DNA from 3 places in the Azospirillum sp. BE72 genome. Region 2 is predicted to be linked to each of the others. Evidence: riboswitches for the same ligand, from Rfam matches in the RefSeq annotation. Region 2 holds a riboswitch; each other region holds the start of a gene.
What was found. A riboswitch is a leader RNA that binds a small molecule or an ion and turns the genes downstream of it on or off. The one in region 2 is predicted to bind thiamine pyrophosphate.
Positions count from the first base shown of each region.

Region 1: another riboswitch for thiamine pyrophosphate. It lies ahead of J2Y49_RS25945 (ABC transporter substrate-binding protein); the one in region 2 lies ahead of J2Y49_RS07255 (ABC transporter ATP-binding protein).
Region 3: another riboswitch for thiamine pyrophosphate. It lies ahead of thiC (phosphomethylpyrimidine synthase ThiC); the one in region 2 lies ahead of J2Y49_RS07255 (ABC transporter ATP-binding protein).

Region 1 is NZ_JAVDTO010000015.1:84,245-91,475, reverse strand. Features, by position in the region: gene J2Y49_RS25950 (branched-chain amino acid ABC transporter permease) at 1-791, opposite strand, end outside; gene J2Y49_RS25945 (ABC transporter substrate-binding protein) at 796-1,932, opposite strand; TPP riboswitch at 2,004-2,118, opposite strand; gene J2Y49_RS25940 (DMT family transporter) at 2,152-3,066, opposite strand; gene J2Y49_RS25935 ((2Fe-2S) ferredoxin domain-containing protein) at 3,251-3,583, opposite strand; gene J2Y49_RS25930 (ABC transporter permease) at 3,769-4,920, shown strand; gene J2Y49_RS25925 (ABC transporter permease) at 4,924-5,898, shown strand; gene cdd (cytidine deaminase) at 5,903-6,322, shown strand; gene J2Y49_RS25915 (purine-nucleoside phosphorylase) at 6,338-7,171, shown strand; gene deoC (deoxyribose-phosphate aldolase) at 7,168-7,231, shown strand, end outside.
Region 2 is NZ_JAVDTO010000002.1:219,699-226,929, reverse strand. Features, by position in the region: gene J2Y49_RS07280 (hypothetical protein) at 1-30, opposite strand, end outside; gene J2Y49_RS07275 (hypothetical protein) at 464-2,065, shown strand; gene J2Y49_RS07270 (hypothetical protein) at 2,138-2,695, opposite strand; gene J2Y49_RS07265 (hypothetical protein) at 2,692-3,339, opposite strand; gene J2Y49_RS07260 (acetoin utilization protein AcuC) at 3,489-4,661, opposite strand; TPP riboswitch at 4,742-4,848, shown strand; gene J2Y49_RS07255 (ABC transporter ATP-binding protein) at 4,875-5,627, shown strand; gene J2Y49_RS07250 (ABC transporter permease) at 5,624-6,391, shown strand; gene J2Y49_RS07245 (ABC transporter substrate-binding protein) at 6,407-7,231, shown strand, end outside.
Region 3 is NZ_JAVDTO010000002.1:1,107,995-1,115,225, forward strand. Features, by position in the region: gene J2Y49_RS11310 (ribonuclease E/G) at 1-1,730, shown strand, start outside; gene greB (transcription elongation factor GreB) at 1,831-2,382, shown strand; gene thiC (phosphomethylpyrimidine synthase ThiC) at 2,413-4,140, opposite strand; TPP riboswitch at 4,259-4,392, opposite strand; gene J2Y49_RS11325 (magnesium transporter CorA family protein) at 4,472-5,455, opposite strand; gene J2Y49_RS11330 (hypothetical protein) at 5,498-5,785, opposite strand; gene argB (acetylglutamate kinase) at 5,805-6,704, opposite strand; gene J2Y49_RS11340 (cation:proton antiporter) at 6,787-7,231, opposite strand, start outside.

The DNA of each region.
Region 1 (7,231 bases), on a different contig from region 2:
CCCAGCGCCACCGGGTAGGACAGCACTGACGACACCCCCACCTCGAACAGCGCGATCAGCAGCGCCCCCACCACAGCCCCCGGCACCGACCCCCAGCCCCCGATGGTTACCGCGATGTAGGCCTTCAAGATCAGGTCGCCACCCGCGGTCGGCGTGACGAAATAGCGGTTGGCGAGCAGCAGGCCGGCCGCCCCGGCACAAGCGGACCCGATGGCGAAGGTCACCAGGATCATCGCGGTGACCGGCACGCCACAGGCCCGCGCCATTTCCGGGTCCTGCGCCGTTGCGCGCAGCCGGCGTCCCAGCTGCGTGCGGGCGAACACCCATTGCTGCGCACCGATCAGCAGCGCCGCCACCGCGACGATGGCGAGCGACTGCTCGGGAACCGCCAGCCCGCCTATGTAAAGCGTGTCGTCGCCGAACAGCGGCGGTGCGGCGCGCGGCTCCGGCCCGAACAGGATCGCGGCGCCGTTCTGAAGTATGATGCCGATTGCGATGGTGCTGATGAAGACCGATACCGGCGGCCGGCGGCGCAGCGGCAGATAGGCCATCAGCGCCAGCAGCAGGCCCAGCCCCGCCATCAGCGCCAGCACCACCGGCAGCAGGGCGATGCCCGGCAGCGGGATCAGCGGCGCCAGCGCCACCGCCAGCAGCCCGCCGGCCATCACGAGATCGCCCTGGGCGAAATTCACTGCCGAGGTGGCATTCAGCACCAGCACGAATCCCAGCGCCACCAGCGCATAGGCCGCCCCCAGCGCCACCCCGTTGACCAGCAGTTGAAGCGCCGCCATCCGCTCACTTCGCCGCGAGCGCGGGGTCGTCGTAGCGCTTCACCAGCGCCGGCACGCGGCTGGTCCCGTCATAGCAGACGATGACGGCGGAATGGGCCATGTTGCCCTTGCCGTCGGACTTGTAGGTCATGGCGAGGCCTTTGAAGGTCTCCGAAGACAATGCTTTTCGGATGGCATCCGGCGTCCGGGCGCCGGCCTTCGCCGCCTCCAGCACCATGGTCATTCCGTCATACTGGCCGAGCGCGAAGGCGTCCGGCTCCTTGCCGAAGGCGGCGCGGTAGGCGTCGGTGAAGGCCTTGACCTCCGGCGTACCGCCCGAGATGGGCGAGGCCGCGGTCTCGGCACAGACGCCCTTCAGCTCCGCCGGCTCCAGCAGGGCGGCGGTGCTCGGCTGATGCATGGCGGAGCCGGCGACGATGGGCACCGCCACCCCGCTGGACGCCGCCTGCCGCAGCAGCAGCGCGGTCGGGCCGGAGTGCAGATGCAGCACCAGCACGTCGGGCTTGGCGGCCAGCGCCTTGGTCAGCACCGGCAGCAGGTCCTTGGCGGCAGGGTCCACCCCCTCCTCGAAGACGGGCGTGACGCCCAGCGCCTTGAAGGCGGCGTCGAGATGCGTCTTGCCGCTCTGCCCGTAGGCGGTGGTCTGGTAGATGACGGCGGGCTGCCGCTTGCCCAATTCCTCCACCACATAACGGGCGTGAGCGGCCTTGGTCACGGCATCGCCGGGGAAGAAGCGGAAGACCCAGGGGTTGCCCTGCTCGGTGATCGACGCGGTGCCCGACACGGTGACCAGCGGCAGCTTCAGCTCCTGCGCCAGCGGCAGCATCGCCAGCATCTGGGTGCCGAGCATGCTGGCGGCGACCGCCCCGACCGTGCCGCTGCCTGCCGCACGTTCCAGCGCCGTCACCGCCGCCTCGGGCGAGGTGCCGGTGTCGACGACTTCGGAGGCGATGGCGATGCCGGCGGGGGTCTGCTTCAGCGCCAGGGCCGCGCCGTTGCGCTGGCTGGTTCCCTCCAGCGACAGGAAGCCGGTCAGCGGCACAAGAACCGGGAAGGACAGCGTGTCGTCGGCCCGGGCTGCGGACGACAGACAGGACGATGCGGCCAGCAGGCCGATCAGAAGGGGAAGCGCACGCCGCATGACCGAAAACTCCTCAACACGCGCCGGCAAGTGGAGCGACGCGGAGGGGACGGGGCATTTGCAGGCGATCCGTCGGGTTCCGGTCGGCTCCCTTCGCCGGCATGACCCGGATCAGGTTCGATGGGTGTTGTCTCAGCCCGCGCGTCCGCCGATCAGGCGTCTGCACGGGCACCCCAGCCGTGAACAGGCGGCGAGAGTGTCGCCGCCGGGCCCGTCCTGTCAAGAACCCAGCCGGCGGCGCTCCGCCGTGGTTTCACGATGCAGGATGTAAAGCCCGCTGCCGATGATGACCATGGCGCCAAGCAGCACCGGCGCGGTCGGCAGGTCGCCGAACACCATCCAGCCGAACAGGCTGGCCCAGACCATGCCGGTATATTCGAAGGGCGCCACCACGGCCGGCGGCGCGCGGCGGAACGCCTGGGTCAGCAGCACCTGCGCCCCGGCGCCGATTGCGCCGACGAGCGCCATCAGCCCCAGTGCGGAGGCGGTCGGCGCGGTCCAGACGGGAACCGTCAGCGCGCCGCTGACCACCGTCGTCGTCAACAGCAGATAGAGCACGATCGACGCGCTGGTCTCCGTCCGCGACAGGCCGCGTACGGCGAGAGCGGCCAGCGCATAGAACAGGGCGGCGCACAGCCCGACCAGCACCGGCACCAGCGGCGCTCCGGCCGACGGCTGCGCCATCACCACCACGCCGCCGAACCCGACCACCACCGCGGCCCAGCGCCGCCAGCCCACCGGCTCCCCCAGCAGCGGGGCGGACAGCGCGGTGATGAACAGCGGCCCGGCGAAGCTCAGCACATAGACGTCGGCCAGCGGCAATTCCCGGAACGCATAGAAGAAGCATCCCATGGAGATCAGCCCGGCGAAGGCGCGCCAGACATGCCCCCAGGGCCGCTGCGTCCGCATCGCCGCGATCCCGCCGCCCCGCCACAGGGTGTAGCCGCCCACCAGCAGGAAGGCGACCAGGGAGCGCACGAACATCAGCTGCGGCACCGGGTAGCCGGCGGTCAGGAACTTGATCAGCGTGTCCATCGCCGCGAAAAGCAGGATCGCGCCGAGGAAGCAGCCGACGGCATAGGGAACCGAATCGGCCTCGACAGGCAGCAGGTCGGCGGTTTCGGCGTCGGTCATTGGATCGGTTCGGACGGGCAATGGCGGGAGTTGCCCACGATATGGGCAAATCCGCCCGCGTCCCAATGCCGCAACCGCAGGTCTGGTAGGCGTGGGATCTTGGAGGGGGGTTACACCCCCACCTATCCTCCCCCGCTGGGCGGGGGAGGATAGGTGGGGGTGTAACCTCGCCGAAGCCTTCCCCTCACCGCGTCAGAACCATCACCAGCCGCTCCACCGGCGCATCGTTGACCAGATGCGACTCGACGATCTCGTCGATATCCTCAGGTGTTTCCGGCCGATACCAGATGCCCTCCGGATACACCACCATCAGCGGACCGGCGGAACAGAAGCCGAGACAGCCCGTCAGCGCCATGCCCACGTCCGTCAGGCCCTTGCCCTGGATTTTCTGGTCCAGCCGCTGCCACAGCGGATGGGCGCCCTTGGCCGCACAGCTGCCGCGCGGATGGCCGGGCGGGCGCTGCTGGGCGCAGCAGAAGACATGGTGGCGGAAGGTCTGCGGCAGGTCGAGCGGCATCGGGCAAGCTCCATAACCATAATTTTCATATGGGTAAGAAGCATGCCAGATTGCTGCGCTGCGGCAAGACTTTTGTGACGCTTCCAAGTCCTCGTGCCCCTTGGCTTTTCCGCGTGACGAAATGCTTGGTCAGCGGCGGGGTTGCCGGTTAAGAATCCCCGGCAGGGGCAATCCAGGAGACGCCGGTGCTGCTGAGCGGGTCGGGGAAGGGTCAGCCGGGCGCCGTGCCGGGCTGGGTCGGGTATGCGCTGCTGCCGGTTCTCAACCTCGTCGCGGCCTTTGTGCTGTCGGGGGTGGTGATCCTGGCGATCGGCGAGAACCCGGTGGACGTGCTGTCGCTGCTGCTGACGGAGGCTCTGGGATACCCGGAGGCCATCGGCTACACCCTCTATTACACCACCAGCTACATCTTCACCGGGCTGGCGGTTGCCATCGCCTTCCATTGCGGACTGTTCAACATCGGCGGCGAGGGGCAGGCCTATCTGGGCGGGCTCGGCGCCGGGCTGGTGGCGCTGGCGCTGACCGGCTGGCCCTGGCCGGTGGTGGCGCTGCTGGCGATCCTGGCATCGGCCCTGTTCGGCGCCGCCTGGGCCTTCATCCCGGCCTGGCTGCAGGCCAAGCGTGGCAGCCACATCGTCATCACGACGATCATGTTCAACTTCATCGCCGCATCGATCATGACCTGGCTGCTGGTGGACGTGCTGATCCGCCCCGGCAGCCAGTCGCCCGAGACCCGCGAGTTCGACCCCGGCGTCTGGCTGCCGTCGATGGACCGGGCGCTGGGCTGGATCGGCATCACGATTCCGGCCTCGCCGCTGAACCTGTCCTTCCTGTGGGCGCTGGCCTGCTGCTTTCTGTTCCATCTGTTCCTGCGCCGGACCCGCTGGGGCTACGAGCTGCGCACGGTGGGCCGGAACGAGCGGGCGGCGGTCTATGCCGGCATCTCGCCGGCGCGAAACATCATCGTCGCCATGCTGATTTCCGGCGCGCTGGCCGGCTTCGTGGGCGTGAACGAGATCCTGGGCGTGCAGCACCGGGTGATCCTGAACTTCACCGGCGGGGTCGGCTTCGTCGGCATCGCCGTGGCGCTGATGGGACGCAACCATCCGGTCGGGATCATTCTGGCGGCCCTGCTGTTCGGGGTTCTGGCGCAGGGCGGCGGCCAGCTGTCCTTCGAATACCCCACGATCAACCGCGAGCTGGTGATGGTCATCCAGGGTCTGGTCATCCTGTTCGCCGGTGCCATGGAAAACCTGTTCAAGCCGCAGGTGGAGGCGCTGTTCCGCCGCCGCGGTGGCGCCACGGCCGCAGATGCCGCCACCGGGGGGAGGGGCTGAGCGATGGAGGACGCGCTTCTTCTGGCGCTGCAACTGCTGGGCGCCACCATCCGGGTGGCGACTCCGCTGGTGCTGGCCGCCTTCGCCGGGATGTATTGCGAGCGGGCCGGCGTGGTCGACATCGGGCTGGAAGGCAAGATGCTGGCCGGCGCCTTCTTCTCCGCAGCGGTCGCCTCGGCCACCCTCAATCCGTGGCTCGGGCTGCTGGCCGGCATCGCCGCGGGCGTGGCGCTGGCGATGGTCCATGGCTTCGCCTGCATCACCCACAACGGCAATCAGGTGGTGTCGGGCATGGCGATCAACATCCTGGTCGCCGGGCTGGCGCCGACATTGGCCTATGCCTGGTTCCAGCAGGGCGGCCAGACCCCGCTGCTGCCCAACCAGGCGCGCATTCCCGCGGTGGAGCTGCCGGAGGCAGACGCGCTGGCAGGCGTGCCCGTTCTGGGGCCGATCTACCGCGAACTGTTCAACGGCAACAACATCCTGATCTGGGTGACGCTGGTCCTGGTGATCGCCACCCACTGGGTGCTCTACCGCTCCCGTTTCGGGCTGCGCCTGCGGGCGGTGGGCGAGAATCCGGCGGCGGTCGACACCGCCGGCCTGTCGGTGGCGAAGCTGCGCTATCAGGCGCTGATCGTCACCGGTGTGCTGACGGGGATGGCAGGCTCCTATCTGTCCACGGGTCATGGCGCCGGCTTCGTCCGCGACATGACCGCCGGCAAGGGCTATCTGGCGCTGGCGGCGCTGATCTTCGGCAAGTGGCGGCCGGGACCGACCCTGTTCGCCTGCCTGCTGTTCGCCTTCACCGACGCGGTGCAGGTGCGCCTGCAAGGCGTCGTCCTGCCGGTGATCGGCGTCATTCCGGTGCAGTTCATCCAGATGCTTCCCTATGTGCTGACCGTGCTGCTGCTGGCCGGCTTCGTCGGCAAGGCCATCGCCCCAAAGGCGAGCGGCATCCCCTATGTCAAGGAGCGCTGAGGCCATGACCGACATGCCCGAGTTGGCACGCCTGATCGAAGCGGCCCGCGCCGCGCGCGAGAACGCCCACGCCCCCTATTCCAAGTTCAAGGTGGGTGCGGCCATCCTCGGCGAATCGGGGCGTATCTTCGCCGGCTGCAATGTGGAGAACGCGGCCTATCCGCAGGGCCAATGCGCGGAATCGAGCGCCATCGGCGCCATGGTCACGGCGGGCGACCGCCGCATCCGCGCCATTGTCGTGATGGGCGGCGAGGCGGGAGCCGAGGATATCTGCACCCCCTGCGGTGGCTGCCGCCAGCGCATCCGCGAATTCGCCACACCAGAGACGCCGATCCACATCTGCGACCCGGCCGGGCTGCGGCGGAGCTTTCCGCTGGAGACCCTGTTGCCGGAATCCTTCGGCCCAACCAATTTAGCCTTCTGAGCGGAGTTTCCCGACATGACCGCAGCCCGCGCCGCCGCGGACATCCTTCACCGTGCCTCCGGCCATCGGCCGCGGGTCGGCATCGTGCTGGGCTCCGGCCTGGGCGGGATCGCCGACCGCATCGCCGATGGGGTCGCCATTCCCTACACCGACATCGCCGGTTTCCCGATCCCCAGCGTGTCCGGCCATGCCGGGCGGCTGGTGGTCGGGCGGCTGGGCGGGGTCGAGGTCGCCTGCATGCAGGGCCGCGTCCATGCCTATGAGGGCAATGGATTCGACGCGCTGAAGACCGCGGTGCGGGCGCTGAAGCTGGCCGGCTGCGACACCCTGGTTCTGACCGCCGCCGTCGGTTCCCTGCGGCTGGAGGTCGGGCCCGGCCGGCTGATGGCGATCAGCGACCATCTGAACCTGCTGGGCGCCAACCCGCTGACCGGCCCCAACGACGAGGCCTTCGGCGATCGTTTTCCCAGCATGACCGACGCCTGGGACCCGGAGCTTCGCGGCCTACTGAAGGATGTCGCCACCGGGCTCGCCATCGATCTGGCGGAAGGCGTCTATGCCGCCTATCCCGGCCCATCCTTCGAGACGCCGGCCGAGGTGCGGATGATGAAGCTGCTGGGCGCCGACGCGGTCGGCATGTCCACCGTCCCGGAATGCATCGTCGCGCGCCATTGCGGCCTGCGGGTCCTCGGCTGCGCCGTCGTCACCAATCTGGGCGTCGGGCTCGGCGACGGGCCGGTCGACCATCACCAGACCCTGACCGCCGCATCGGCGGCAGCTGCCGACCTGGAACGCCTGCTGGTCGGTTTCCTCGAACGCCTGCATGAAAAGGACGGGTCCCGGTCATGAAACTGTCTGCCGACCTGCAAAGCGCGCTCGACTCCAGCGTCAACGCCCCGTCCGACGCCG
Region 2 (7,231 bases):
GTGGGCCAGCCGTTCCAGATCTTCGCGCAACGCAGAGATCTCGCAGGCTTGCCGCAATTCGTGGAAGCCGATTCCCGCCCCCAGGGCGGATGCGGATCGCCGGTCCCGTGATGAACCAAAATCGTGAGGCATCCTGCCCAACCCCGGTTCCAAGCCCAGCCCAGTGAAAACACACGTCGCGGCGAAAACCGCCGGACGTCCGTATTGCAAACCGCGCAACCGGACGGCGGTTCCAAAAGCCAACGTCATGGCACGGTCTGCCGGAGCGTCGGCGAAGTTGCCGTACGTCACGGCCGGCGCCCCCGGTCGGAGAGCGATGTTTAGCGCCGTTGATGTCGTTTGGAAACCGTTTGCGCGTGATGGCCGCTTGTACTATTTTTTCGGCCCCAGGGGAATGGATTCCTTGTGATCCAACGTCCGGGCGCCTCCCCGCCGCCATTTCATCTTGCCGGAATCCCATACGGTGTCGATCGACCGCTCGGAACTTGAACGGCTCCTTGCCGATCGCCCGGCTGGCAACCGCAGCGCCATGCAGGCGGTGCGCGAAAGCTATGCCGATATCGGGCTGATGCGCGAACGCGGTCTGTCCTGGGCCGAAATCTCCGATCTGCTGGCGAAGCTGGGCATCACCGCCCGCGACAGCCAGCCGATTTCGCCGGTAACCCTGCGCTCCGCCTTCTTCCTCGTCGGGAACGAAGGACGCGGTGAGGCGGCCGAAGACCATGGCGGTGCCGCCGCGGCCATGCCGGCGGAAACGCTGGCCGCCGTCCACGAGGCCGCCCTGTCGGCCGGGCTGGTGGGCGAGGACGAAGAGACCGCCGAGACCACTGAGACCTCCTCGATCGGCGACTCCGATCATGCCGACGAGGCCGCCGCGGTGTCCGTCGACGCTGCTCCCGTCCCGCCGCCGGCGAAGACGCCTGAAGCCGACATGGAATCGGCTGACTCCGTCCCCGAACCCGTTTCCGAACCCGCCTCCCCTGCCCCGAGCCTGCTGGCGCCGGCGGCGAAGGAGGCCGAGGATCAACCGGCGGCGGACGCCGGAACGGGCGCGGAGGCCGGTGCCCCGGAACCGGAAGCCGCTGTAGAGAGCGAAGCGGAAGACGAAGCGGAAGAGGCTCCGGCCCCCGAACCTGTACCGGAACCGACACCCGAGCCGGCCCCGCGGCCGGCTCCCCAACCGACGTCCACGGCGGCCGCGCAGAACACCGGCTCCTTGATGTCCCCCCCGATGCTCCAAGACGACTCAACAAACGTACACTGGAAAGGCGATCGCATGCTGGGCACGATCTTCGTCCTCAATGACCGCGGCGGCGTCGGCAAGACGCTGCTGTCCCATCACCTGATGGCGACCGCCATGCTGGAAGGCCTGCAGCTGAAGGTCGTCGAGTACGAGGTGAACGAGCGACTCGCCCGCCTGTTCGGCCCGGACGTGGTCGAACACCGCCGCATCACCCAGGACTTCATGAACATGATGGGGTCCGGCGACGGCTTCTACGAGTTCTGGGACCTGATCGGGCCGGAGCTGCAGCGCGGCGGCCGCCTGTATGATTTCGGCGGCAACATCTCGCAGTGGTTCTTCAACTGGGCCGAGGTGTCGGGCTTCGACTATTACGTCGGCGACGGCGAGCGGCTGACCTTCATGGTGCCGGTGACCGTCGATCTCGCCTCGCTGTCCACCGGCATGACCACGCTGGAGCGGGTGGCGACCATCGCGCCGAAGGCCAAGCGCGTCCTGGTTGAGAACGGCTTCTCCGGTCCCTTCTCGCAGCTCGAGGACAGCCAGTACGCCCGCCGCAAGGCGGAGATGGTGGAGCGCGAGGGGCTGCAGGTCATCTCTATGTCGCCCTGCACCGCCCCCGCCTGGGCCCGCCTGACCGGGCACCGGATCGATCAGGTGGCGACGATGACCCGCGAGGATCTGGTGAAGCTGGGCATGACCCCGCCCGTCGCCTCCCGCTCGCTGATCATCATCCATGAATGGCTGCGCAACATGCGTCAGGCGCTGTCGCCCTACCTGCACGACGCCTTCCGCCAGACCCCGGCGACCGCCAAGGCGCGCTGAACCTTACCGGCCAACCGACCTGCTCTTCGAAGCCCTTCTTCCCCCGCGGGAGAAGGGCTTTCTCTTTGCCGGTCAGGCCGCCGCGTTGCGGGCGGCGCTTGCGCTGTAGAGGTCTTCCTTCACCGCCGCCACCGACTTCACCTGATAGCCGGGCCTTGCGCTGAACCGGCGACTGGCGCGTTCGGCGGCCTCGCGTTCCGATTCCGCCCAGACCAGATAATCCCGCCCGCGCGCCCATTCGACGGCCAGCGGGTGGGCGGCGTCGATCTCGCCGATCTGCTGGTTCACCATGGTGACCAGCCATTCCTTGTCGCCGGGGTTGCGGCGGTCAGTCAGGATCAGGATTTGCGGACGGCGGCGGTTCTGCGCCTCGGTCAGGCGCTGATGCACCTCGACCTGCTTCTTGCGCAGTTCCACCATGTCGCGGACCAACTCTTCGATCTCGCCATGGAGGTTCTCCTCCTCCCGGTGCAGGCGGTGGATCGTCGCGTCCAGCTTGTCCAGCGTGCCGCGGACGCCGCGGACGCGCTGCCGGGCCTGCGACACCCTCTGTTCCACCGACAGCAGCACGTTGCCGAGCCATGCGCCGATGGCGATGATCCCCAGGATGATGATGAAGTTGATCATCATGTCGCGGCGCCGGACGTGACGGCACCGGATATGGCGGAAGCGGACTTGGCCCGCGCCGTCGCCGGGGGCTGGGGCACACCGCCCTTCACCCCCCCCTTCACGCCGCCGGCCCGCGCATCGCCGCGCATGAACGACTTCTGGAAGCCCAGTTTGAAGGGAAAGGCGACGTCGACCATCTGCTTGGCCTCGTCGAAGCTCGACGCCCACACCTCCGCCACGTTTGCGCAGCGCCAGATGGGGTTGACCGGCCCCCGGTCACCGGCGGCTCTGGCTGCGGCCGATGCCTTTTCCTGCGTAACGGTCGCGACGAACTTCATCAGGCCGGCCTGCGGATCGCCGACCTCATGCACGAACAGCGGCGGCTGTTCCGCCAGATCCCTGATCTGCTTTTCCGCCTTGCGGATGTCGGTTTCCAGACGGTGGCGTTCGGAAGACTGGCTGTTGCGGCGCTGGACCAGTTGATTGACGCGGTTCTGAAGCTCGTGCGCCTCGGCATGCAGCACATAGACGCGGTTCTCGATCTGCTCCAGACCGCTGCTCTTTTCCAGGATGTTCGGCAGGAAATCCTTCAGCATCATGGCGACCGGGACGGCGGCCAGCATGATGATGACGATGGCGATCAGGAACAGCGTCGTGTTCGACATCCGCCCGCCCGTTCTCCTCCCGAAACCCGCACCATGCGACCTGCCGGAATCGGCGCGATCGGCACCGGTGCGGAACTTCGAGGATCAACAAACAATCCAACCCCGTCAACGAATCGTCGCGGCTTCGCTCCAAATTCGTCAGAAATGAGTCAGGATGCCGCCATCTCCGCCACCCGCTTCACCGCGTCGCGCACCGGCCCCGGCCGGCGTTCGTCCGCCAGGGTGGTGAACCAGTGCTCCGGCGGGTTGCGGCCGGCGGCGCGGTTCCAGGTGAGGGCGCGCAGCACCGCTTCCGCCTCCGCCGTCGGCGGCACGGCAGGGTCGATCCCGTTCATCACCGCCCAGATGCCGGCCCAGCAGCGCCCGACCGACCAGGGGTTATAACCGCCGCCGCCGACCACCAGCACCCGCGGCGCCAGCGGCAGCAGGGCGGCCACCGCCTCCCACAGCGCGTGGTTGGACAGCTCCAGCCGGCTCAGGGGATCTTCGGCCAGGGCGTCGGCGCCGGTCTGGATCACCATCGCCTGCGGACGGAAGGCGCGGGCCAGCGGTAGGACCGCCGCCTCCATCACATGCTCCATCTCGCTGTCGTTGAAGCCCGACGGGACCGGGAGGTTGCGGGCCATGCCGCCGGCCCGATCCTCCGCCTTGCCGGTGTAGGGCCACCGCCCGTCCTCGTGGATGGAGACGGTCAGCACCCGGTCGTCGTCGGCGAAGGCCTCCTCCACCCCGTCGCCATGGTGGGCGTCGAGATCGACATAGAGAACCCGCTCCAGCCCATGGTCGAGCAGTTCGAGAATGCCCAGAACCGGCGCGTTGAAATAGCAGAAGCCGCTGGCCCGGTCGCGCCGCGCATGGTGGGTGCCGGCGGCAGGGGCATAGACCAGCCCGGCCGGCCGGTCGCCCAGGATCCGCGCCGCCTGCAGGGCCGACCCGCTGCTGTGGGCCGGCCGCCGGAACATCTCGGCGAAGACCGGATTCTCCAGCTTGCCGAGATTGTGGCGGGCCGCCGTCGCCTCGTCCACCCGCTGCTCCGCCTCCGCCCGCTTCAGCGCGGCGATGTAGTCTGCGGTGTGGAAGCGGGCCAGTTCGCGTTCGCTCGCCACATGGGTGTCGAGATAGACCTCCTCCGCCAGCCACCCCATGGCGCGGCTGAGGTCGATGGCGGTCGATACGCGCGGGATCGCCAGCGGATGCTTCGGGCCATAGGTCGAGCCGCGATAGATCTCGCCGCCGATGAACAGAGGGGTGCGGAGAGGCGTGGTCAGGGGATGATCTCCATCGGTCCCGCCACAAACTAGGCGGTGCCGCGCGCCGGTCAAGCGGCACCCCGCAGCTTCCGCACTCCGGGAGGGCCTGCGGCAATGCTTGCGGTCACGGATCGTCCGCGCCTATAGTCGCCGCCTTCACTGGGGGGAGCCGATGGGCGGCTGAGAGGTTCCGTTGCGGAACGACCCCTGGAACCTGATCCGGTTCATGCCGGCGTAGGGATCAGTGATGCCAGACCGTACGCGCTTCCTCTTCGCACTCCCGCCATGCTCGCGCCCATGCTCGCGATGACGCCGCTTTCGGTGACCGTCTCGCGCGCCAGGCTGACCTATGGCGGCACGCTGCTGTTCTCCGACCTGACGCTGGATCTGCCGGCAGGGCGAACCACCTGCCTGCTTGGGCCGAGCGGCGTCGGCAAGACCACGTTGCTGCGCATCCTAGCCGGGCTGGCCGAACCCGAGCCTCCGACCTCAGTCACCACCGGCGACGGGCTGCCGCTCGCCGGCCGCATCGCCTACATGGCGCAGCAGGATCTGCTGCTGCCCTGGCTCACCGTTCTGGACAACGTCCTGCTGGGCGACCGGCTGCGCCATCGCCGTCCCGATTCTGCACGGGTGGAGCGTGCCCGTGCTCTGCTCGACCGCGTCGGTTTGGCGGGGCGGGAGCGCGACCGACCGGCTGCCCTGTCCGGCGGGCAGCGGCAGCGGGTGGCGCTGGCCCGCACGCTGATGGAGGACAAGCCGCTGGTCCTGATGGACGAGCCCTTCTCCGCGCTCGACGCCATCACGCGGCTTCGGCTGCAGGAGACGGCGGCGGAAACGCTGGCCGGCCGCACCGTGCTGATGGTCACCCACGATCCGCTGGAAGCGCTGCGCATCGGCGACCGCCTGCATGTGATGACCGGCCGTCCCGCGATCATGGGGCCGGCGCTGGAACCGTCCGGTCCGGTGCCGCGCCGGGTCGACGATCCCGGATTGCTGGCGCTGCAGGCGGAGCTGCTGCGGAGGCTGGCCGAATGAGGGCGTTGCTGCGCGCCCTGGTCACGCTCTCCGTGCTGGTCGCCGGCTGGCAGGCTCTGGTCTGGGCCACCGGCCTGCCGCGCTACCTGCTGCCCGGCCCGCTCGCCGTGGCCGATGCCATGCGACGGCAGGCGCCCCTGCTGTGGAGCCATGGGCTGACCACCCTGACCGAGATCCTGATCGGGCTGGTGGCCGGCGTCGCTCTGGGCAGTGTGAGCGCTTTGCTGCTGGCGCGCTTCCGCACCGCGCGGCGCTGGCTGATGCCGCTGCTGCTGGTCAGCCAGGCGATCCCGGTCTTCGCGCTGGCGCCGCTGCTGGTGCTTTGGCTGGGCTACGGCATGGCGTCCAAGATCGCCATGGCCGTGCTGGTCATTTATTTCCCGGTGACGACCGCGCTGTTCGATGGGCTGCGCCGCACCGATCCCGGCTGGCTCGATCTTGCCCGCACCATGGGCGCCTCGCCCGCCGCGATCCTGTGGAACATCCGACTGCCGGCCGCCCTGCCCGCCTTCTGGTCCGGCGTGCGGGTGGCTGCGGCGGTGGCGCCCATCGGCGCGGTGATCGGCGAGTGGGTCGGGTCGTCCTCCGGCCTCGGCTACCTGATGCTGCACGCCAACGCCCGCATGCAGATTGACCTTCTGTTCGCCGCCGTGCTGGTGCTGGGGCTGTTCGCGGTCACGCTCTATGCCGCCGTCAACGCGCTGGCCCGGCGTGCCCTGCCCTGGCAACCCGATACGCAACCGGCCGAAGACGCCAATCCTTGAGGGGGAGAAAACCCGATGAAGCACCTGTTCGCCGCCGGCCTGATGGCGGCCGGCCTGATGACCGCGCTTCCGGCATTGGCCCAGGACAAGCTGTCCGTGATGCTGGACTGGTTCGTCAACCCTGACCACGCCCCGCTGGTGGTGGCGCAGGAGAAGGGATTCTTCAAGGACGCCGGGCTGGAGGTGACGCTGACCGCCCCGGCCGACCCCAACGACCCGCCGAAGCTGGTCGCCGCCGGCGGCACCGACCTCGCCGTGTCCTACCAGCCGCAACTGATCCTGCAGGTGGCTGAAGGGTTGCCGCTGGTCCGTGTCGGCACGCTGGTCTCGACTCCGCTGAACTCCGTCGTCGTGCTGCGCGACGGGCCGGTGAAGACGCTGAAGGACCTGAAGGGCCGCAAGATCGGCTTCTCCATCGCCGGGTTCGAGGATGCTCTTCTCGGCGCCATGCTGGAGAAGCACGGGCTGAGCCTGAAGGACGTGGAACTGGTGAACGTCAACTTCTCGCTGTCGCCGTCGCTGCTGTCGGGGCAGGTCGATGCGGTGGTCGGCGCCTTCCGGAATTTCGAGTTGAACCAGCTGGAGATCGAGAAGCAGCCCGGCCGTGCCTTCTACCCGGAGGAGGAAGGCGTGCCGCCCTATGACGAGCTGATCCTGGTCGCCCACAAGGCCAAGGCGAACGACCCGCGCTTCAAGCGCTTCCTGGCGGCGGTGGAGCGCGCCACGCTCTACATCCTGAACCATCCGGAAGACTCGCAGGCCGCCTTCGTCAAGGGCCGGCCGGAGTTGAACGACGAACTGAACCGCCGCGCCTGGGCCGACACGCTGCCGCGCTTCTCC
Region 3 (7,231 bases), 890 kb from region 2:
AGGTGGCGCGCCAGCTGCGTCTGCGCGATCTGGCCGGCCTGATCGTCATCGACTTCATCGACATGGAGGAGCCGCGGAACAACGCCGCCGTCGAGCGCCGCATGAAGGAGGCGATGAAGAACGACCGGGCACGCATCCAGCTCGGCCGCATCTCCGCCTTCGGCCTCCTGGAGCTGTCGCGCCAGCGTCTGCGCCCGTCGTTGCTGGAGACCAACTTCGAGCGCTGCCCGCACTGCTCGGGCACCGGCGTCGTCCGTTCGGTCGAATCCGCCTCACTGCACGTCCTGCGTGCCATCGAGGAAGAGGGCATCCGCAAGCGGTCGGCGGAGATCACCATCTACGTCCCGACCTCCATCGCGCTCTACATCCTCAACCAGAAGCGCGGTGAGCTGGCCAAGATCGAGGAGCGTCACAGCTTCCACGTCATGGTCCAGGCCGACGACGGCCTGATCGCCCCGGACCACCGTCTGGAGCGCAACAAGGCCCGCCTGCCCGACGAAGACGGTCCGCTGGTCAGCGCCGACCGCGTCATGGCCGAGACCGATCGTGCGCTCGCCGCCGAGCCGGTCGTCGAGCCGGTCGAGGAGGAGGCCGACGTCGAGACCGCCCAGGCCGAGGAGACCGGCGAGCGCGCCGAGACCAACGGAGCCAATGGCGACGGCAATGGCGAGGATCGCCGCCGCCGCCGCCGCCGCCGCCGTGGCCGTGGCCGTGACCGCGAGGAAGGCCGCGTCGAAGGCGACACCACCGGTGCGGGCGAAGATGCCGAGGAGTCCGACGAGACGGGCGACGAGGCCGCCGAGACCGGCCTGCCGGTTGCCGCCGAGGCCATCCCCGGCGCTGCCATCTCCGAGCCGACCGAAGACGACGACTCGGATGAGGACGAGGGCGAGGGCGACGGAGAGGGCGAGGGCGAGGGCGACGAGGAGGCCGGCGCCGACGCCGGCGATCGCAACGCCGATGGCCGCAAGAAGCGTCGCCGCGGCAAGCGCGGTGGTCGCCGCCGGTCCCGCCGCGAAGGTGCGGAAGGGCTGGAGGGCGGCGAGGAGACCGCTGCCGACCAGTCGGCTGCCGCTCCGGCCGAAGCCGCTCCTGTCCAGGCTCCGGCCGAGTCGTCCGACCTCGACTGGATCCTGGCCGGCGAGAGCGCTCCCGCACAGGTCGCGGAAGAGGCTCCGGTTCCGGTGCCTGCGACCGAGCCGCCGGTGACCGCTCCGGCCCCGGCCGAAGCCGCCGCCGGGAAGGCTCCGGCCAAGAAGGCGTCCCGCAAGCGCAAGGCCGCTGCCGAAGCTCCGGCCGAAGCCGCTCCGGCGGTTGCCGAAGCACCGGCCAAGAAGGCGTCCCGCAAGCGCAAGGCCGCTGCCGAAGCACCGGCCGAAGCCGCTCCGGTGGTCGTCGAAGCACCGGCCAAGAAGGCGTCGCGCAAGCGCAAGGCCGCTGCCGAGGCTCCGGTGGAGGCCGCTCCCGCTGCCGCGCCTGCGGTCGCCGAAGCGCCGGCCAAGGGCCGCAAGCGCAAGGCCGCCGCTGCGGAAGCACCGGCTGAGGTCGCGACCGACACGGCTCCGGCCAAGAAGGCGTCGCGCAAGCGCAAGGCCGCGGCCGAAGCTCCGGCCGAAGCCGCTCCCGCCGCCGCTCCGGCAGCCGTTTCGGAACCTGCTGCGGCTCCTGCTGCGGCCGGCGACAACGGCGATGCCTCCGGCAAGCCGCGCCGCGGCTGGTGGAAGCGGTAAGCCGAACGGCCCGTTGAAACCTCTGGAACGGGAAAAGGCGCCGCAAGGCGCCTTTTCCTTTTCCCGGACGTTATCTTCCTGCCACAGGACAGGTCGGACCATGAGCAAAGCCTTCACCCGCGAGAACGACACGCCGGACGACGACGAACTCGACGACCCGGCACCGCTGCCGCAGGGCTTCAAGAACTACATGACGCCGCCCGGCTTCCAGCGCATGCAGGAGGAACTGCGCCACCTGCTGCGGGTGGAGCGGCCGAAAGTGGTGGAGGTGGTTTCCTGGGCCGCCGGCAACGGCGACCGGTCGGAGAACGGCGATTATCTCTATGGCAAGAAACGCCTGCGCGAGCTCGACCGTCGCATCCGTTTCCTGAACAAGCGGTTGGAATCGGCGGTGGTGGTCAATCCGCAAGACCAGAAGAACCGCGAACAGGTCTTCTTCGGCGCCACCGTCACCTATGCCCGCGAGGACGGATCCGAGAACACCATCACCATAGTCGGCGCCGACGAGGTCGATCCCGACCGCGGCCATGTCAGCTGGATCTCCCCCATCGCCCGCGCGCTGCTGAAGGCGCGGGAAGGCGATCTGGTGGACGTGCGCACACCGGCGGGGATGGAGCAGGTGGAGGTGCTGGAGATCAGGTACGCGGGGTGACGGAGGGGGCGACCCGCCCCCTCCACTCCCTCACTCCGCCGCGGGCTGATAAATCTCCCCGCCCGACTCGCGGAACTTCTGCGACATCTCGGCCATGCCGGACTCCGCAGCATCGCGGATTTCCTGCGTGATCTTCATCGAACAGAATTTCGGCCCGCACATCGAACAGAAATGCGCGGTCTTGGCCCCTTCGGCCGGCAGGGTCTCGTCATGGTAGGCCATCGCCGTCTCGGGATCGAGCGACAGGGCGAACTGGTCGCGCCAACGGAACGAGAAGCGAGCGCGCGACATGGCGTCGTCGCGCAGCCGGGCCGCCGGATGACCCTTGGCGAGATCGGCGGCATGGGCGGCGATCTTGTAGGCGATGACGCCGGCCTTCACGTCGTCCCGGTCGGGCAGACCCAGATGCTCCTTCGGCGTGACGTAGCAGAGCATCGCCGTCCCGAACCAGCCGATCATCGCCGCACCGATGGCGCTGGTGATGTGGTCGTATCCCGGCGCGATGTCGGTCACCAACGGCCCCAGCGTGTAGAAGGGCGCCTCGCCGCACAGGGCCAACTGCTTCTCCACATTGTGCTTGATCTTGTGCATCGGCACATGGCCCGGCCCTTCGATCATCACCTGCACGTCGCGCGCCCAGGCGATCTTCGTCAGCTCACCCAATGTCTCCAACTCGGCGAACTGGGCGGCGTCGTTGGCGTCGGCCTGGCTACCCGGCCGCAACCCGTCGCCCATCGACAGCGCCACGTCATAGGCGCGGCAGATCTCGACGATGTCGGCGAAATGGTCGTAGAGGAAGCTCTCGCGGTGATGCGCCAGACACCATTTGGCGATGATCGAGCCGCCGCGCGAAACGATGCCGGTCACCCGCTTGGCGGTCAGCGGAATATGGGCCAGCCGCAGGCCGGCATGGATGGTGAAGTAATCGACGCCCTGCTCCGCCTGTTCGATCAACGTGTCGCGGAACAATTCCCAGGTCAGGTCCTCGGCCCTGCCCTTCACCTTTTCCAGCGCCTGATAGATCGGCACCGTTCCGATGGGCACCGGGGAGTTGCGCAGGATCCATTCGCGGGTCTGGTGGATGTCGGCACCGGTGGAGAGATCCATCACGGTGTCGGCCCCCCAGCGGATCGACCAGACCATCTTCTCCACCTCCTCCTCGATCGAGGAGGTCACGGCGGAGTTGCCGATGTTGGCGTTGATCTTGGTCAGGAAGTTCCGGCCGATGATCATCGGCTCCGATTCGGGGTGGTTGACGTTGGAGGGGATGATCGCCCGCCCGCGCGCCACTTCGTCACGGACGAATTCCGGGGTGATGAAGTCGGGAATCCCGGCCCCGAAATCCTCGCCGTCGCGAACTGAGTCCAGCGCCCCGGCGCGGCCGATATTCTCGCGGACGGCGATGTATTCCATCTCGGCGGTGACGATGCCGGCGCGGGCATAGGCCATTTGCGTGACGGCACCGCCGCCCTTGGCGCGCAGCACGCCGTTGTCCGTGGTCTCCACATCGCCGCGGGCCAGGATCCAGTCGCGGCGGTGCTTGGCCAGACCGGCCCGCACATCGATCGCCACGGCCTCGTCGGTGTAGGGGCCGGAGGAATCATAGACGGTCAGCGGCGGTTCGCCGCCCGACAGCGCGATCTCGCGCATGGCGACGCGCAGGTCGGGAAAGCGCGTGCCCGGCAGATGGATTTTCCGCGACGACGGCAGCGGGCCGGTCGAAATGCGGATGGCGGCTTCGTTGAAGTCCTTAGGCATTGGGTTTCTCCGTCGGAGTTGGGCGGACAAACCCGGGACTGCGGACGGAGGTTCGGTGTCTTCGTGCGGGCCGTTCCCTGATATGGCGGGCGTCGCTACGGCCGGACGGGCCTTTGCGGCCCGTCACGAGGTCCCTCCCTTCGCCGGTATGACCCGGATCAGGTTCGAAGGGTCACCACGCTGCCGAAGACGCTTGGCGCCGTCCGGCCGTTGGTATCTCAGCCCCCTGTCGGGACCCCCCTGGAATGCGCCCATCCTGCCGGGACGGACGGACCCTGTCAAAAGGAAAGAACCGCGGACGATCCGCAAGTCGTACTGTCTGGATGCCGCGTCACATCCAGCGTTTCAGACGGACATAGATCATCGGCAGCAGCGCCGACAGCAGCATCAGCCCCAGGGCGCTGGGATAGCCGAAAAGCGAGTCGGTCCCCGGCATCTCTTCGAAGTTCATGCCGCCGATGCTGGCGACCAGGGTCGGCGGAAACAGCAGGACGGTCAGGACCGAGACGATTTTGACGATCTCGTTCTGCTCCACGTTGATTTGTCCCAGCGCCGTGTCCAGCGCCAGAGCGACCTTTCCCGACAGGAAACGGGCATACTGGTCGAGCCCGCGCAGATCCTGCAGCGTCGTCTTGGCCCAGCGCCGCGTCGCCTTGCCAGGGTTCCAGCCGTCGCCGCGCGCCAGGAAATCGGTCATGCGCGACAGGCTGGCCAGGCTGATGCGCGCCTTGCCGATCAGATGCCCGGCATGGCCGATGCGCTTCAGCGTCTGGGCATCGTCCAGCGTTTCGCCGCGCGAGCGCAGCTTGCGTCCGCGGAAGAAGCGGCGGTTGAGCACGTCCAACTCTACCCCGGTCCGCCGCAGCACGGCGGAGGTGCGGTCGACCATCCCGTCCACCAGCGCCGCCAGAACCAGTTCGCCTCGGGAGGCGGACACCTGCCCATGGGTGGCGCGGCGGCGGAAGGCCAGCAGGGCCTGCGGATCGATGTCGTGGATGGTGACCAGCCGGCGCCCGGCCAGCACGAAGCTGACGGTGGCGATGCGCGGCTCGTCGGTGTCGGCCCAGACCAGGGCGGTGACGGTCATGGTCAGGGCGCCACCGGCGACGCGCAGGCGGCTCGACTCCTCGATCTCCGCCATCTGCTCGCGGGTGGGCAGGCTGGTGCCGATCAGCGACTCCGCCCGCGCCAAGTCCTCGGCGGTCGGGTTGATCAGATCCAGCCAGACGGTGGCCTCGGGCAGCGGCCCCACCTCGTCCGCGGCCTCCCTGGCCCAGCGCAGCAGACCACCGTCATTGACGAAGACATGCAGCAAGGCTGTGCTCCTTGCGTGGGTTCGAGACGGCAGGTGGAGCGCTTACGTCATCCGGCCGCCGCGCCGCGGCTTCATGGGCGGCGGCGCCTTCCCCTCGGTGTCGAGGTCCAGCGTCTCCCCCTCCGCCTTCAGCGCCTGTTCCAGCTTGCGGCGGAAGGCACCGCCATCCCGCTTGGCATCCAGGAAATGGCCGACCGCTTCCTTGGCGGCGTCGCTGTCGTAGGGGACCTTGCCCAACGCCGCCAACTTGGCGCGCTCCACCAGCTTCGGGTCCATCCGGTCGCGGATGGCCTTCATCTGGCGGAGCAGGTCCTTGCGCAGGTCGGTCATCGGCCCCCCTATTGCAGCGTCAGGCCTTGCCGATCAGGGTGCCGGCGCCGCCTTCGGTGAAGATTTCCAGCAGCAGCGCATGCGGCACGCGGCCATCCAGGATAACAGCGGCGTCGACGCCCTGCTCCACCGCGCCGATGCAGGTTTCGATCTTCGGGATCATGCCGCCGGACGCGGTGCCGTCGGCGATGGCCTTGTGGGCATCCTCCAGCGACATCTTCTCGATCAGCTTCTTCTCCTTGTCGAGGACGCCGGCGACGTCGGTCAGCAGGAAGAAGCGTGCCGCCTTCACCGCCGCCGCGACCGCACCGGCCGCGGTGTCGGCGTTGATGTTGTAGGTGTCGCCATTGACGTCGAAACCGACCGGCGCGATCACCGGGATGATGTCCGACTGGGCGAGCGCGTGCAGGATCTGCGGGTTGACCTTGTACGGCTCGCCGACGAAGCCGAGGTCCAGCACCCGCTCGATGTTGCTGTCGGGGTCGCGCTGCACCCGCTCCAGCCGGCGGGCGGTGATCAGGTTGCTGTCCTTGCCCGACAGGCCGACGGCGCGGCCGCCGGCGCCGTTGATGGCGGCGACGATCTGCTTGTTGATGGAGCCGGCCAGCACCATCTCGACCACTTCGACCGTCTCCTTGTCGGTGACGCGCAGGCCGTCGATGAAGCTGGACTTGATCTTCAGACGCTCCAGCATCTGGCCGATCTGCGGGCCGCCGCCGTGGACGACCACCGGGTTGATGCCGACCTGCTTCAACAGGACGATGTCGCGCGCGAACAGCTCCGCCAGGCTGGCGTCGCCCATGGCGTGGCCGCCGTACTTGATGACGAAGGTGCTCCCGGCATAGCGTCGCATGTAGGGCAGCGCTTCGGACAGGGTACGGGCCTTGGCGAGCCACTCGTCACGGGTGGGAGTCTGCACGGGAGGATGCCCTTTGTCGGGGTGGACGGTTGGGCTTCTTTAACGGAAAGGCCGGCCAGTTGCCTAGGGGTCAATTTAACGGTCACATACCCCCGTGCCGGCCGCCTGCGGCTGCGGCCGATGCCGCGCCGGCCGGGCGCCACCATCCGGCCAGCCGGGTCATCGGCTGGGTCAGCGCGGTCACCGCCACCGCCATCAGCACCATGGCCGAGAAGCAGGCGCCGGACAGCACCCCCGCCTCCAGCAGGACGGTCAGCACGATCACCTCCATCAGCCCCTTGCAGGGCATCAGCGTGCCCAGCCGAAGGGCGTCCGGCCAACTCTCCCCGGTCAGGCGCGCGGGCAAGGTCGTGCCGGCCATCTTGCCGACGAGCGTCGCCAGGGTCGCAAGTGCGAAGACCGTCCACTGCGCCGGATCGTCCAGCGTCAGGGTCACCTTCAGTCCGGTCAGCGTGAAGAAGAAGGGCAGCAGGATCAGTGTCGAGAAATGCTCCAGCCGGTCGAGGATTGCGGCGGCGTAGCGGCGC